Regions from separate parts of the Microbulbifer hydrolyticus genome, predicted to be linked through region 2. Evidence: predicted binding sites of a transcription regulator. Region 2 holds the regulator's gene; each other region holds the start of a gene.

Region 1 (4,627 bases), 1.6 Mb from region 2:
AAGCCAAGTTCAGTGGCTTTGGTGTAACCGCCGAGCGCAAACTCAGCGGCTCTCCCAGCAGCTGGCGCCTGGATTTTTCCGTACACTCCATGTTCGCGAAAATAGAAGAGTACTCCCGCTTTGCCCAGCAGGGTGAACGCCTGATTCCACAACATTACGATTACCAGAAGTCCGGCCTGGGAAGGGACCGGCACACGGCGCTGAGTTTCGAGGACGACGCCAGCCGGGTGGTCAATGTGTACGACAAAGCCCGCAGCATCGAAAAGGCCCCCGCAAACATCCAGGATAAAATCAGTTACCAGTTACAACTGGCAATTGACGTCGCGAACGGGAAAACACCGCTCAAGTATCAGGTGGCCGACGGCAAAAGAATTCGCGAATACGAATTTCGTGTAGCCGGAAAGGAAAATATCAAAACGCCAATGGGCTTGATCGAAACCGTCAAGGTAGAGCGTGTGCGCGAGGAAGGTGCGGAGCGTGTCACCAATATCTGGTTTGCGCCCAAATGGAAATACGCATTGGTAAAGCTTATGCAGCAAGAAGATAATGGCAAAAGCTACCAAATCACCCTGACAAAATTATCCATTGACGGCAAAGAAGTCAGCGCAAAAGATTAGACGGAAAAAATTTTTCACATTCCCAAAAAAAACTACGACAACTCGTAGATTTTCCCGCTCGAGACCACTATAAAGTCGTCGCTTTCTCCCCGTGCGTAAAAATCGCACTGCTAGACTCAACCTACTAGGAATTTGTTTGCTTGAAGCAAAAACTTTCTGGAAAAGCTTCTCTGTGATTCGGAAACAGAAAATTCCGTCATTACGCATCAGGGCAGCTTTAACCGGTTGGCATAATTTTCAGCAATAGAGTGGGATCTCATGACTATCAAAACTCTGCGCAAAGCCGCACTGGCCGCAGCGATCTGTTCCGTATATGGCGGTACCTTTTCCAGCGGCGCGTCGGCCGCCGGCTTTGCCCTTCAAGAATCCAGTAGTTCCGGCCTCGGCCGGGCATTTGCTGCTGAAAACGCCATTGGCGACAATGCGGCAATTCTTGCCCGCAACCCCGCGGGCTCGGCGCTGTTCAACGAAATGGCTTTCTCTGTCGGCGTAACATATGTGAACCCGGAAATTGATGCCGCCGGGACCACCGACTACTACCTGCTTACGCCAGATGGCCCGGTTTTCGCGGCTTCGCTCTATGACGAGGCAAAAGATTACGCGAGCAGTGCCTGGGTGCCCAACGCTTACCTGGCGGTGCCGTTCAATGATTGCTGGTCGTTTGGCCTCGCCGTCAACACCGACTACGGTCTTGAAACCGACTTTAATGGCAGCTGGCCCGTCACTCATATCGCGGATAAAACCGAGCTGCTATCGGTCAATATTGCGCCGTCCGTCGCATTCGATTTCAACGATCAGTTCAGCGTCGGTGTATCCGTAAACTTCCTGTATGCGGACGCCACCCTCAAGAGCAAAGTTCCCAGTAACTTTATCCTTGACCCGACGGCAGAGCAGTTACTCGGCACTTCTGTTTCCGATGCAAGAATCCTCGACGCCGACGGCGACGACTGGGACTACGGCTGGAGCATTGGCGCACTGTGGCGCAGTGTCGATGGACGCACCCACTTCGGTGTTTCTTACCAGTCCGAACTGGATCCCGAGATCGAAGCCGACGTGGATTCCGACCTTCTGCGGGCCTTCGACAATGCGGGACAGGTAATTGGTACATTCTCCAACGAACGCGCGAACCTGACGCTCGACCTGCCTGACACCCTTGAACTCGGGCTGTACCACCGTTTCCATGACGAATGGGGCGTCGCCCTCGGCGCCATGTGGACAGACTGGGACGACTTCGAGCGTCTGGAGGCCTTCTTCCCGAATCAGCGAGCCGGAGGTAACCTGATTCCCGATTACAATCCACTCCCGATCAAGGAAGAGAACTTCAGCAGTGGCTGGCGCTACAGCCTCGGCCTGGAGTACTACCCCTGTGACGAGGTGACCTGGCGCGTAGGCTACGCCTACGACGAAGGTGCTGCGCGCGATGGCTTCAATGAAGACGCGATCCTTGAGTCACAGTCAGTAGGTTTCGTCCCCGATGGGCTCCCGGTGACCTGGCGCACCCTTTCCATTCCGGATGCGGACCGTCAGTGGGTAACGTTCGGCGGCACCTTCAAGTTCAACAACCAGCTGAGTATCGATGCCGGCCTGGCCTACCTGTGGGGTGACGATGAACCCATCCAGGAATTCCAGGCGCTACCGCTGACATCGACCGCCGGGCTTGGTACCTACTTTGACGGTGGCACCACCAATCTGGAAGCCTGGCTGGTCGGCGCATCCCTGAACTATAGCTTCTGATCGCGATTTCGTCAGAGCTTTACCGGAGGCCGGGCTTGGTGAATTGCCACCGCCCGGCCTTTTTTATTTCCTGGCGATGCGCGCTTTTGACGCGCACGCACCAAATCGGCTCCATTTCCCGCACCGAAAGCGCACCTTCCCATTTGGTGCGTGCACCAGAATTTTTCCACTCCGGCCTCCCCTGCACCCGATTAGATACCCGTGAAACCGGAAAAACCGTTACGAGCTCCAGTGTAAAAACATAGCCTGGCACGCAATTAAACATAGATCCCATGTCTTTACCGGCAGCTTCAATGCGAAAATCAAGAAGCGGAAACTCTGCCATCAATCTAAAAAATATTTAGATATTTCAAGGGCTTGCACTTTTCCAGGGCTATCACCTGCTCTGGCATCCCTACGCCCACCCCGCTCGGTTCAACGCGCCACGCTCCATTGCGCCGGAAAAAGTTGGCACAGTGCCTGCAATGCCCCCATTAAACGCGGACTGCAAATCCGCACCGGAACAGGCTGCCACAGAGGCGCTGAACTTCCGTCACTAATTTACGTTGACCAATTCCGTTGACTAGCCGGGCAACCTGTCGCCCGGATAACAATCAGACTGGCATCGCCTGGCGATTGCCCTTGAGCAGAGGCGCTCACCGTTCCTGTCCGTATAGGCAGGAAAACGGTGAGCGCTTTTTTTTGGCAAAGATTTTTCGCATTCAACGATCTGAAACTTAGAGAGACCAGGAGCAAAATTACCATGTCATGGAAAAAGCCCTTCAAGAAAATAGCCGCATCGCTGGCCTTGGCTGTCGGATTTTCCTCCGGCGCCGTTTCTGCCAGCGCCGAAGAACTCGGTTATCCGGAAAAGGAAGAGCTGACCTTCGGGTTTATCAAACTAACGGATATGGCTCCAATTGCCGTCGCCTACGAAAAAGGATTTTTTGAAGATGAGGGCCTCTACGTCACTATCGAAGCCCAGGCCAACTGGAAAGTACTACTCGACGGTGTGATTGATGGCCGCCTCGACGGTGCGCATATGCTGGCGGGTCAGCCCATTGCCGCAACCATGGGCTTCGGAACCAAAGCCGATATCATCACGCCGTTTTCCATGGACCTGAACGGTAACGGTATTACTGTTTCCAACACCATCTGGGAACAGATGAAGCCCAACATTCCAAAAATGGACGACGGCCGACCGGTACACCCGATCAAAGCCGATGCGCTCAAGCCGGTGGTAGAAAAATACAAGGCGGACGGCAAGCCATTCAACATGGGCATGGTCTTCCCGGTTTCTACCCACAATTATGAACTGCGCTACTGGCTCGCCGCCGGCGGCATCCACCCCGGCTACTACGCGCCGCACAAAGGCGATACTTCTGGCCAGATCGATGCCGATGCGCTGCTGTCGGTCACCCCTCCCCCGCAGATGCCAGCCACGCTCGAAGCAGGCACCATCTATGGCTACTGCGTCGGCGAACCCTGGAACCAGCAAGCGGTGTTCAAGGATATTGGTGTACCGGTCGTAACTGACTACGAAATCTGGAAAGACAACCCTGAAAAAGTATTCGGGATCACCAAAGAATTCGCCGAAAAATACCCCAACACCACCGTGCGTATTACCCGCGCCCTGATCCGCGCCGCCATGTGGCTGGACGAGAACAACAACGCCAACCGCCCGGAAGCCGTAAAGATCCTGTCCCAGTCGAACTACGTGGGTGCCGACTACGACGTGATCGCCAACAGCATGACCGGAACCTTCGAGTACGAAAAAGGCGACAAGCGCGAAGTGCCGGACTTCAATGTCTTCTTCCGCTACAACGCCACTTATCCTTACTACTCCGATGCGATCTGGTACCTGACCCAGATGCGCCGCTGGGGCCAGATCTCCGAAGACAAACCGGACGAGTGGTACAAGGAACTGGCATCCAAGGTCTATCGCCCGGATATCTATGAAGCTGCCGCCAAGTCCCTGATTGCGGAAAAGCTGGCCAAGCCAGAACAGTTCCCGGACTTCGCCACCGAAGATGGCTTCCGCAATCCGCAGACACACTTCATCGACGGCATCGTCTACAACGGCCAGAAGCCGAACGAATACATCGAGAAGTTCTCTATCGGTCTGAAGTCGGGCCAGAAGCTCTGATCAATCAATCGGAGACCGGGCCCGGTAACCGGGCCCGGCACTACCGGATACACAAAAGCCGGAAGTGAAAATAAAAAATCATGCTCATCGAGAATACGCATATCGAGTGCGGAGGTAACGGAAGATGAATACCACTACTGCCAATGCCGGA
Region 2 (4,627 bases):
GGTGTTTTCCTGGGGAGGCTGTTCGGCGACTCGCCGGATCAGCTCGGGCAGCAGGCTCGCGGGAAGGTTGTCGATACAGTTGAAGCCAACATCTTCCAGCAGTTGCAGGGCCGAGCTTTTACCGGAGCCTGAGCGGCCGCTGATTATGACCAGTCGCATAGACAAGCACTCCTTGCTGATACCGGGGCTGATGTACCGCCGGGATGGCTAACTTGAGCACGGCCGGCAACGGGGTGCCGCCAGTACACGCGATAGCTATTATGCCGCGGCGGCGCTGTTTATGGCCAGTGCGTAGAGGTCGTCGCTGGTGGTGGCTTCACGCAGCTTTTCGCGTACGCGGCTGTCGCTGAACAGGGCGGCAATTTCCGCCAATGTGTCCAGGTGCTCCTGCTCGGAGTCTTCAGGAACCAGCAATGCGAAAAGCAGGTCAACCGGCTGGCGGTCGATGGCATCAAAATCTACGGCGGGAGAGGTAGTACAGAGAACGCCGATGGGCTGCTCACAGCCGGGCAGGCGGCAGTGGGGGATGGCAACACCCTCGCCAATACCGGTGGAGCCCAGGCGTTCCCGGGCTACCAGCTGGTTGAACACGGTATCGGAATCCAGATCGGGGTATTGTTCTGAGATCGCCTGGGCGATGTTGAGTAACAGCTTTTTCTTGCTGCTCCCCGCCAGATGGCAAAGGCTCAGGCGGGGAGAGAGTAATGCTTCCAATGTCATAACTTACTGATGATCTAGCGGTACAGGCCAGCCGGTAACCTGGGTTGTGTTACGACTAGCGGTGACTGCGTAACTTTTCTTTGTGTTTCAGCAGTTGCCGGTCGAGTTTGTCAGTCAGCGAATCGATCGCTGCGTACATGTCCTCTGACTCCGAATCGGCAAAGATATCCTTGTTTCCGTTCACGTGAACCCGTGCCTCGGCCTTCTGGATAAGTTTGTCGACGGACAGGATGACCTGGGTATTGGTGATCAGGTCATTGTGGCGGGAGAGCTTGTCCAGTTTGGTCTGGCAGTAATCGCGAATGGCCGGAGTTACGTCTACATGGTGGCCACTGATATTGATCTGCATGGATTTCTCCTCATCGGGTACAACACAATTGGGCTGCACCCCCGCACAGGGCGGCAACCCTACTAGGAAGTGCGCCAGAATGGAAGGATACACTCAATGTCTGGCTATTGGTTGCCCAGAAACTGACCGGGGTAGTGTTGAACAGCCCTATTTTGTGACTGATCTATCTATATCAGTCGTTTCCGCTCGCTGGAAGATGGTATACCCATGGACTCGCGGTATTTGGCCACCGTGCGGCGAGCCACCTTGATGCCCTGGGAGTCGAGCTCCTGGGTAATCTTATTGTCAGACAGGGGTTTGCGCGGCTGCTCGGCGTCGATCAGTTTGCGGATCAGGGCGCGGATGGCGGTGGAGGAAGCATCCTCGCCGGAGTCGGTGCTGACATGGCTGGAGAAGAAGTACTTGAGCTCGAAAACCCCGCGCGGAGTCAGCATGTACTTCTGAGTTGTAACCCTGGAGATGGTGGACTCGTGCATGCCGATGGTCTCGGCGATGTTGGCCAGTACCATGGGTTTCATCGCTTCTGGCCCCTGTTCGAAAAAGCCCTGCTGCTTTTCCACGATGCAGCTGGCCACTTTCAGCAGTGTCTCGTGGCGGCTCTGCAGGCTTTTCAGGAACCAGCGCGCTTCCTGTAAATTATCGCGCAGGTAGTTGTTGTCGCTGGAATTGTCAGCGCGCTTGATCAGTGAGGCGTAGGTATCATTGATGCGCAGCTTGGGCGTTGTTTCCGGGTTCAGTTCCACCACCCAGCGATGCTGCTTGCGGCTCACAATCACATCGGGCACCACGTACTGGGGTTCTTCGCCGCCAAATGCTTCACCTGGGTAGGGGGTGAGGGTCTGGATCAGGCGCATGACCTCGCCGAGCTGTGCTTCGCTCAGGCGGGTGCGACGACTCAGTTGGCGAAAGTCCCGTTTGCCCAGCAGATCGAGATGCTGGCCCACAACAGTTTGGGCCTGAGCGAGCCAGGGGGTGTGTTCGGGTAGTTGGCGCAGCTGCAGGAGCAGGCTCTCACGCAGGTCTCGGGCCCCGCAACCTGCGGGTTCGAGCTGCTGAATGGTCTTCAGCACCGCCTGCACTTCGTCCGTGTCGACCCCGAAGGCCGCAGCCATTTCGTCGAGGTCCGCGTCGAGGAACCCGTTGGGGGCGATGGCGTCGATCAGGGCCTCACCGATCAGTTTGTCGATATCGGTCAGTGGGGTCAGGTTCAGCTGCCACACCAGGTGATCCTGCAGGCTCTCTGAAGCGGCATTGCGTTGCTCGAGCGCATAGTCTTCGCCGTCGCCGCCGCTGTAACTGCCACTGGTGTAGATGTCGTCCCAGCGGGTGTCTACCGGCAGGTCATCCGGGATTTCGCTGTTCCATTCGCCGTCAGCGGAGGATTCGTTCTGGGCCTCGCGGGCACTTTCGCGCTCGGCGGTTTCCCGCTCCTGTCCTTCGGAGCTGGCGGGGGTGTTCTGGTCCTGATGGGACTCGCCGGCATTTTCATCGAAGTCCGATTCCAGCAACGGATTGCTGTCGAGTGCCGACTGGATTTCCTGTTGCAGATCCAGCGTCGACAATTGCAGCAGACGAATAGCCTGCTGCAGCTGCGGTGTCATCGTCAGCTGTGTGCCGAGTTTTAACTGGAGTGACTGCTTCATATGGGGGTTGCCGGCAGAAAAATCTGGCGTTGGCCCGCCGCGACAAATTTGATGCTTGAAGCGGCGGCGTAAAGCTCATTTCCTGCAGACTACCGCGGGGCAATTCGGAACACAAGGGGCGGGTTAAGCAATAAGCGTGCCGAAAAATTTTGAGACTCCGGTCACAGGGGGGTTAGGTATGATGACTGCCTAAAGAAAAGGGAAATGGGCAGATGAAAATACCTGAATCTGCCTAGATGGTGAACTCATGTCCCAGATAGACATCTTTCACTTGTTTGTTTTCTGCGACGTCCCTGGGGTTTCCGGAGGCGATAATATGGCCCTCACTGACGATATAGGCGGTCTCGCAGATGTCCAGGGTTTCGCGCACATTGTGGTCGGTGATCAGGACGCCGATACCCCGGTCGCGCAGATGGCGGATAATCTGCTTGATATCGTTGACGGAGATAGGATCCACGCCGGCGAAGGGCTCGTCGAGCAGGACAAAAGCCGGGTTGGTGGCCAGGGCGCGCGCAATCTCCACACGTCGGCGCTCGCCGCCAGACAGCGCCATGCCCAGGCTGTCGCGGATATGGGTGATGTGAAACTCTTCCAGCAGGGCTTCCAGCTGTTCTTTGCGCTGGCTCTTGCTGAGGTCCTTGCGAGTTTCCAGGATGGCGAGAATATTGTCGGCCACCGACAGGCGGCGAAACACCGACGCCTCCTGCGGAAGATAGCCAATCCCCTTGCGAGCACGGCCGTGCATGGAGAAGCCGGTAATGTCTTCGCTGTCGATCAGCACCTGTCCCGCGTCTGCCTGAACCAGTCCGGCAATCATGTAGAAGCAGGTGGTTTTACCTGCGCCGTTGGGGCCCAGCAGTCCAACGACCTGGCCGCTGGATACGCTCACGGAGACATCCTGGACGACTTTGCGCTTTTTGTACTGCTTGGCGAGATGTAACGCTTTGAGCGTCGGCATGGCGAATTCCGGTATCTAGTGGAGCGGCATTGCGGCTCCAGCTTGGTAATTTTTTCGGGTATTTGCGCTTGTGACCTCAGTGGGAGGCTACTGGCCGTCTTCGGCCGGCTTGGATTCCGGCTTCCAGATCATTTCCACGCGCTTCTTCTCTGACTGCCCCTGAGCCTGCATCTGCTCGCTGTTGAGATCGTAATCGATACGTTCGGCAGACAGCGTATTGCCATCGCGGTCGACGAAGGCCTCGCCGGTCAGTTGCAGGGCGTCACTGCTCACCAGGAACTCGATTCGCCTGGCGCGGGCCTTGACCGGGCTGGTGCTTTCCTCCACCTGTTGCTGGAAGTGGGCCGGGGTGCCGGTGGCCACTACCTTGCTGATTTCGCCTTTGGCGCTGCCGTGAACCTCCACGCGATCCGCGCGAATTTGCAGGGACCCCTGACGGATAACCACATTGCCGCTGTACACAGAGAGGTTCTTGCTGCGATTGGCTTCCAGTTTATCGGCGGACACTTTCACCGGTTGCTCGCGGTCATTCGGTAGCGCCAGCGCATTGGTGGCCAGTATCAGGGTGGCAAGGACGGTGCCCCAAAGTGCGCGGCTCTTAGCGGTTATCGTTGGCCGATGACGGGCGAATTCATTGGGCTTCATAGCTGCTTTCCACATCGGACAGAATTTCTACCTTGTCTTGTTTGAGATCCGCGCGCAGGCCCTTGCCAGTAGTGCGATTGGGGCCGTCGGCAATGGTAACAACTTTGTCGGTCTCGGCGAATTCCTCACGGGGCTTGATCACGATTCTGGGGGTGCGCAGGGTTATTCCCGGTTCCGGTAGTTCCCGGATGGATACGTCACCCTCGAGTACCACCCGTTGCCCATTGTTGAAGGCAACGCCGGTGCGGGACTCTGTGCGCCAGCGGGAATCTTCTCCCTGATAGAACATCATGCGCGGTTCGGTGAGGTCCG
Region 3 (4,627 bases), 270 kb from region 2:
CAGATACAGGTAGCTACGACTGCTGGCGTGCAGCTCCTGCAGGACTTCGTAGTTTTCAATCTTGTTGCCGGGGCGCAAGGGGGGAGGGAAGGGTAGCTCGCTCGTGGCGAGCAGCAAGTCGTCTGTTTCCAGTCCATCCAGCGCGTTTACCTGGCACAGGGCCAGGCTGAGGTTGTCGCCACTGCCGTTCTCGACTGCGGCGGTAATCAGTGGTGTCGAGGCTTCAACCCCATGCTGGCAAAGAATTTCGGTAAGCTGCACTTTCGGCAGGCAATCGTGAATGCCGTCGGTGGTCACACAGAAAAGGTCCCCGACCTCCAGTGGCTCCTGCCGGTAATCCACCTCAACATGCGCATCCATTCCCAGCGCCCGGCTCAGAAAGGTCCGTCCCGGCCCGAGCGCACGGCTGTGGTCCCGGGTCAGGCATTCCAGTTTACCTGCGCGCAGACGATAGATTCGTGAATCCCCGATATGAATCAGGTGCGCAGTGGAGCCTTTCAGCACCACCGCCGAAAAGGTTGTCAGCCAGCCGCGTTGTACCTCATCTGCGCCGCCGCTCTGCCGGTACAGCCAGCTGTTCAGAGCCTGTAACACCCGCGCCGCCGCCTGCTTTACCGACCAGGAATCCGGCGTGCTGTAGTAGTCGGAAATAAACCCGCTAACCGCCGCACGCGCTGCCGCGCCGCCGGCCTCTGCGCTGCCCACGCCATCGGCAATCGCCGCCAGTGAGCCGCGGTAACGCAATTCGTTGCCGGACGCCCGGTACACTGCGACAGCATCATCGTTATAGTCGCGCTTGCCGCATTCGGTGGCGGTGGCGAACTCCAGGCTCTCCGAGTTGGACGCCCGATGGTCGGAGTCTGACACTTCTGTGGTTTCGCAGGTGTAGTTCAAAATAGTTTGCCCAATGCTGAAGAGTATCCCGTGCCGGTACTTCGAAACGATCTCAAAGGATACTCCTTAACAAAAATCAGGCCACATCGATCAGCGAAACACTACCGTCCGGCATTACCTCGGCCATCTGGCCTTCCGGTTCTTCCAAGAACAGCAAGGTGACGAAGCCCAGGCACGCGGTGCAGGCAATCACCAGGAAGAAGGTCTCATAGGACACCATGCTGAGTACGGTCAGGTAAAAAACGGCACCGACATTACCGTATGCACCGGTCATACCCGCGATCTGTCCGGTAAGGCGGCGCTTGATCAGCGGTACCACCGCAAACACCGCGCCCTCACCAGACTGCACAAAGAAGGAGCACGCCATTGCCGCAGCGACGGCCAGATACAGCGGCCACTCCGCATCGATCATGCTCATGGTCAGATAACCCAGTGCCAGGCCTGCGGTCAGGATCAGCAGTGTGCTTTTGCGTCCGAAGCGATCACTGATCAACCCGCCAGCGGGGCGAGACATCAGGTTCATGAATGCGTAAGCGGAAGCCAGCAGGCCGGCCTTCACCGGGTCCAGGGTAAATGTCTCCGAGAAAAACAGCGGCAGCATGGAAATCACCGCAAGTTCGGAACCGAAAGTGGCAAAGTACAGAATATTAAGCACCGCTACCTGTTTGAACTTGTAGCGGTGGATGGGATCCGGAAGTTTGACGAAAATTTCTTTATTGATGTCGTAGCATTTTTTTGCGTCGAAGATGTACAGCACCGTCAGCGACAGATAAATGGCAATGGCTACCGGCATTGCCAGCATGCCCACTCCGGCTGGCGACAGCTTCCAGGTCAGCAGTGCCAGTGCCGCGTACATCGGCACTTTCATGATCAGCAGTAGGACAAAGTCAGATGGACTGGAAACTTCCATTCCGCCAATTTTTTTCGGCTTGAAATAGGTACCACCTTTGGGTGTGTCGGTTACCGAGCGGTAGTAGATCACGCTGTACACCAGTGCGATGATGCCGGTGATCCCGATGGCATAGCGCCAGCCATCTTCACCGCCAAACAACAGGGCAATGGTCGGCAGGGTCATGGCGCCGGCCGCGGAGCCGAAGTTGCCCCAGCCACCGTAAATTCCTTCCGCGGTACCCAGCTGCCTGGCCGGAAACCACTCGGACACCATGCGGATACCGATTACAAAGCCGGCGCCAATAAAGCCGAGAAGGAAGCGACCAATCGCCGCCGCCATAAAGCTGTCGGCCAGGGCGAAAATGAAGCATGGAATACTGCCAACGGCCAGCAGCAGGGAGTAGGTCAGGCGTGGACCGTATTTGTCGGTCAGCATGCCAATGATCACGCGCGCTGGAATGGTCAGCGCCACGTTCAGGATCAACAGGGTCTTCACCTGCTCGGAGGTGAGCGACAGGCTGTCCGCAATCGCCATTAACAGCGGTGCGTGGTTAAACCAGGCAAAAAAGGTAATAAAGAAAGCGATCCAGGTCAGGTGCAGCACCCGGATTTTTCCCTTGAAGGAAAACAGGTTTAAGGACTCACTGGACATTGTCGAATTCCGTTTGTTTTGGCTCGCGAATTTCAGGATGAGGAAATGCATTTTCGGGTGCGTTACGCAGCCCGAATTACAGACATAAAAAAAGCCCACGGGCACAGTCAGGCTGTAGCCGGTGGACTTCGATGTCCGAACGATGTTTGTTGCAGTTCAGAGCGCGGCCGAAAAAGCTGGCCCGGAGTAACTGGTGCCAACGGTGGCTCGAGTCTCTGCGATCGTGCGTTTCCGGGTATGCCTGCGATACCGGCACACCATCTGCTCACTAAATAGTTATTCAAGTTCTGTGCCATATCCGGGCGCCGGCGAGAATATGGTGCAAGCCGCAGGAAACTATTGGGGCAAAAAGGGGGAAACCGACGCATTTCGGGGGGTATCCCCCCTTTGCCAGGCACCAACCGGGCCGCAACCGGTTTCTGTTGCGCCCTGTTTTGGGGTTTTCTGTGCACCACGGTGCAACGGATGCACCTCTGTCGCGCGCCGGGTGCGACCGGCGGCGCTGTTTCAATACGGGCTAGGCGGTGTGGGTCTGCTGCAGGGTCTTGTGGCGGATAAAGTCCAGGGTCTGCTGGTACAGGTCAGAGCAGAATACATCCGCCGCGGCGCAGTCGGTGGGGGCGATTTCATTGCACAGCGTCAGCAACTCGCGGGCTTTTTTCTCAGTGGGGCGGCCGTGTTCCGACTGTGGGTGCGCGAACAGGTGCCAGCCCGGATTCTTGATTGGCGGCTGTCCATCCGCCGTGATCAGTTCATCGTTGAGCGATGCGGCAATGGTTGCTTCTGGCAAATCCAGGTATTCCGGGCGCGCCAGAATCGAAATGGCATCCTGGCGCTGGCTGCGGTCGCTGAGCCAGCCACAGGCATCCAGTAGCGCGGCGCGCAGTGCCAGGTGGGTGGCCGGGTTGGCTTCGTGCCAGCTGCGGGTTACTGCCAGCACTTTTTCCGGCATGGCCGGCATCAGCGCATTGCTGGGGGTGGCAATCACGCCGATGCCTTGTTGCACCGCCAGGGTGTTCCAGGGTTCGCCCACACAGTAGCCGTCGATGTCTCCCCGGCGCAGGTGATCCACCATCTGCTCCGGTGGCAGTACGACCAGGCGTACATCCGTATCCGGATTGATGCCTGCACTGGTCAGCCAGTGGCGCAGTTGCAGGGTATGGCTGGCAAAGGGGTACACGCTGGCAAAGGTCAGCGGTAATTCGTTGTCGCCGTGGGCTCTGATATGTGACTTGAGTGCCGCGCCAATGTCAGGCAACTGGCCGGAAGCATCGCTGTCGTTGATTCCCAGAGACTCGTACAGAGTGCGTGAGAGCGTAATGGCGTTGCCATTGCAACTGAGAATCAGCCCGCTGAGCAGGGACTCGTCACAGTTGGGCAGTGTCTGGTTCAGGGTGAGCGGCATGGGAGCGAGTATTGCTGCGGCATCGGCGGCGCCGCCGATCAGCTTGTCGCGCAGGGTGGCCCAGGAGGTCTCACGCTGAAGGCTCACGTTCAGGCCGTAGCGCTCGAAGTACCCCAGTTCATGGGCAATGATCAGCGGGGCGCTGTCGGTCAGGCGCAGGTACAGGAGTTTAAGATTGGGCTTTTCTGCTTGCAGGCTGCTCACGGTAATACTCTCGAATTCTTCAATTTATCGGGCCGCACTCAATCAAGGTTGAGGCGTTATTTCACTGGCGATTGCAGGTGTGTGACGATCTGTTCGGCCACATTGCGCATGGTCGAGTTACTGTTCATGGCCAGGGTGCGCAGCGTCTGGTGGGCGGCCTGTTCACTGATGTTTTTACGGGCCATCAGCAATCCTTTAGCCCGCTCGATCACCTTGCGTTCATCCAGCTGTTGCTGGGTGCGCTCCAGGGACTGGCGCAGATGCTGGTAACTGCGGAACTGGGCCATGGCAATCTCGATCGCTGGGGCGACCCGGTCTGCGGAAAGCCCCTCTGCCATATAGGCGCTGACCCCGGCTTCCACCGCGCTGGTGATGAAGTCGGCTCCGCCGCGCGCGGAGAACATGGCGACAGGCGTCGGGTTATGCTGGTTGATGACCGCGAGGCTCTCGAGAATGTCGCGGTCGGGAGATTCAATATCGATCAATACGATATCGGGCCGGTGTCTTTCGACCTGGAAGAGCAGGCCTTCGGCGCTGGAGAGTTGTGCCAGTAGATTGTAGCCGGCGGCGGTTAACTGCCC

The links. The regulator sigma-54, encoded in region 2, starts transcription at its own class of promoters, with help from an activator protein. The targets are predictions, from matches to a motif close to TGGCACANNNNTTGCNNT.
Region 1: GTQ55_RS06395 (CmpA/NrtA family ABC transporter substrate-binding protein) is a predicted target of sigma-54. The motif match lies at 2,800-2,817, and genes of this name have one in related genera.
Region 3: GTQ55_RS14345 (NarK family nitrate/nitrite MFS transporter) is a predicted target of sigma-54. The motif match lies at 2,715-2,732, and genes of this name have one in related genera.

What each region holds. Positions count from the first base shown of each region.
Region 1 covers NZ_CP047491.1:1,503,909-1,508,535, reverse strand. The annotation lists gene GTQ55_RS06410 (DUF3108 domain-containing protein) at 1-617, shown strand, start outside; gene GTQ55_RS06405 (OmpP1/FadL family transporter) at 876-2,351, shown strand; gene GTQ55_RS06400 (hypothetical protein) at 2,371-2,676, opposite strand; gene GTQ55_RS06395 (CmpA/NrtA family ABC transporter substrate-binding protein) at 3,094-4,476, shown strand; gene GTQ55_RS06390 (ABC transporter permease) at 4,601-4,627, shown strand, end outside.
Region 2 covers NZ_CP047491.1:3,097,304-3,101,930, reverse strand. The annotation lists gene rapZ (RNase adapter RapZ) at 1-159, opposite strand, end outside; gene ptsN (PTS IIA-like nitrogen regulatory protein PtsN) at 259-720, opposite strand; gene hpf (ribosome hibernation-promoting factor, HPF/YfiA family) at 776-1,069, opposite strand; gene GTQ55_RS13300 (RNA polymerase factor sigma-54) at 1,237-2,712, opposite strand; gene lptB (LPS export ABC transporter ATP-binding protein) at 2,945-3,670, opposite strand; gene lptA (lipopolysaccharide transport periplasmic protein LptA) at 3,758-4,315, opposite strand; gene lptC (LPS export ABC transporter periplasmic protein LptC) at 4,302-4,627, opposite strand, start outside.
Region 3 covers NZ_CP047491.1:3,365,883-3,370,509, reverse strand. The annotation lists gene GTQ55_RS14350 (bifunctional protein-serine/threonine kinase/phosphatase) at 1-867, opposite strand, end outside; gene GTQ55_RS14345 (NarK family nitrate/nitrite MFS transporter) at 971-2,437, opposite strand; gene GTQ55_RS14340 (CmpA/NrtA family ABC transporter substrate-binding protein) at 2,955-4,046, opposite strand; gene GTQ55_RS14335 (ANTAR domain-containing response regulator) at 4,103-4,627, opposite strand, start outside.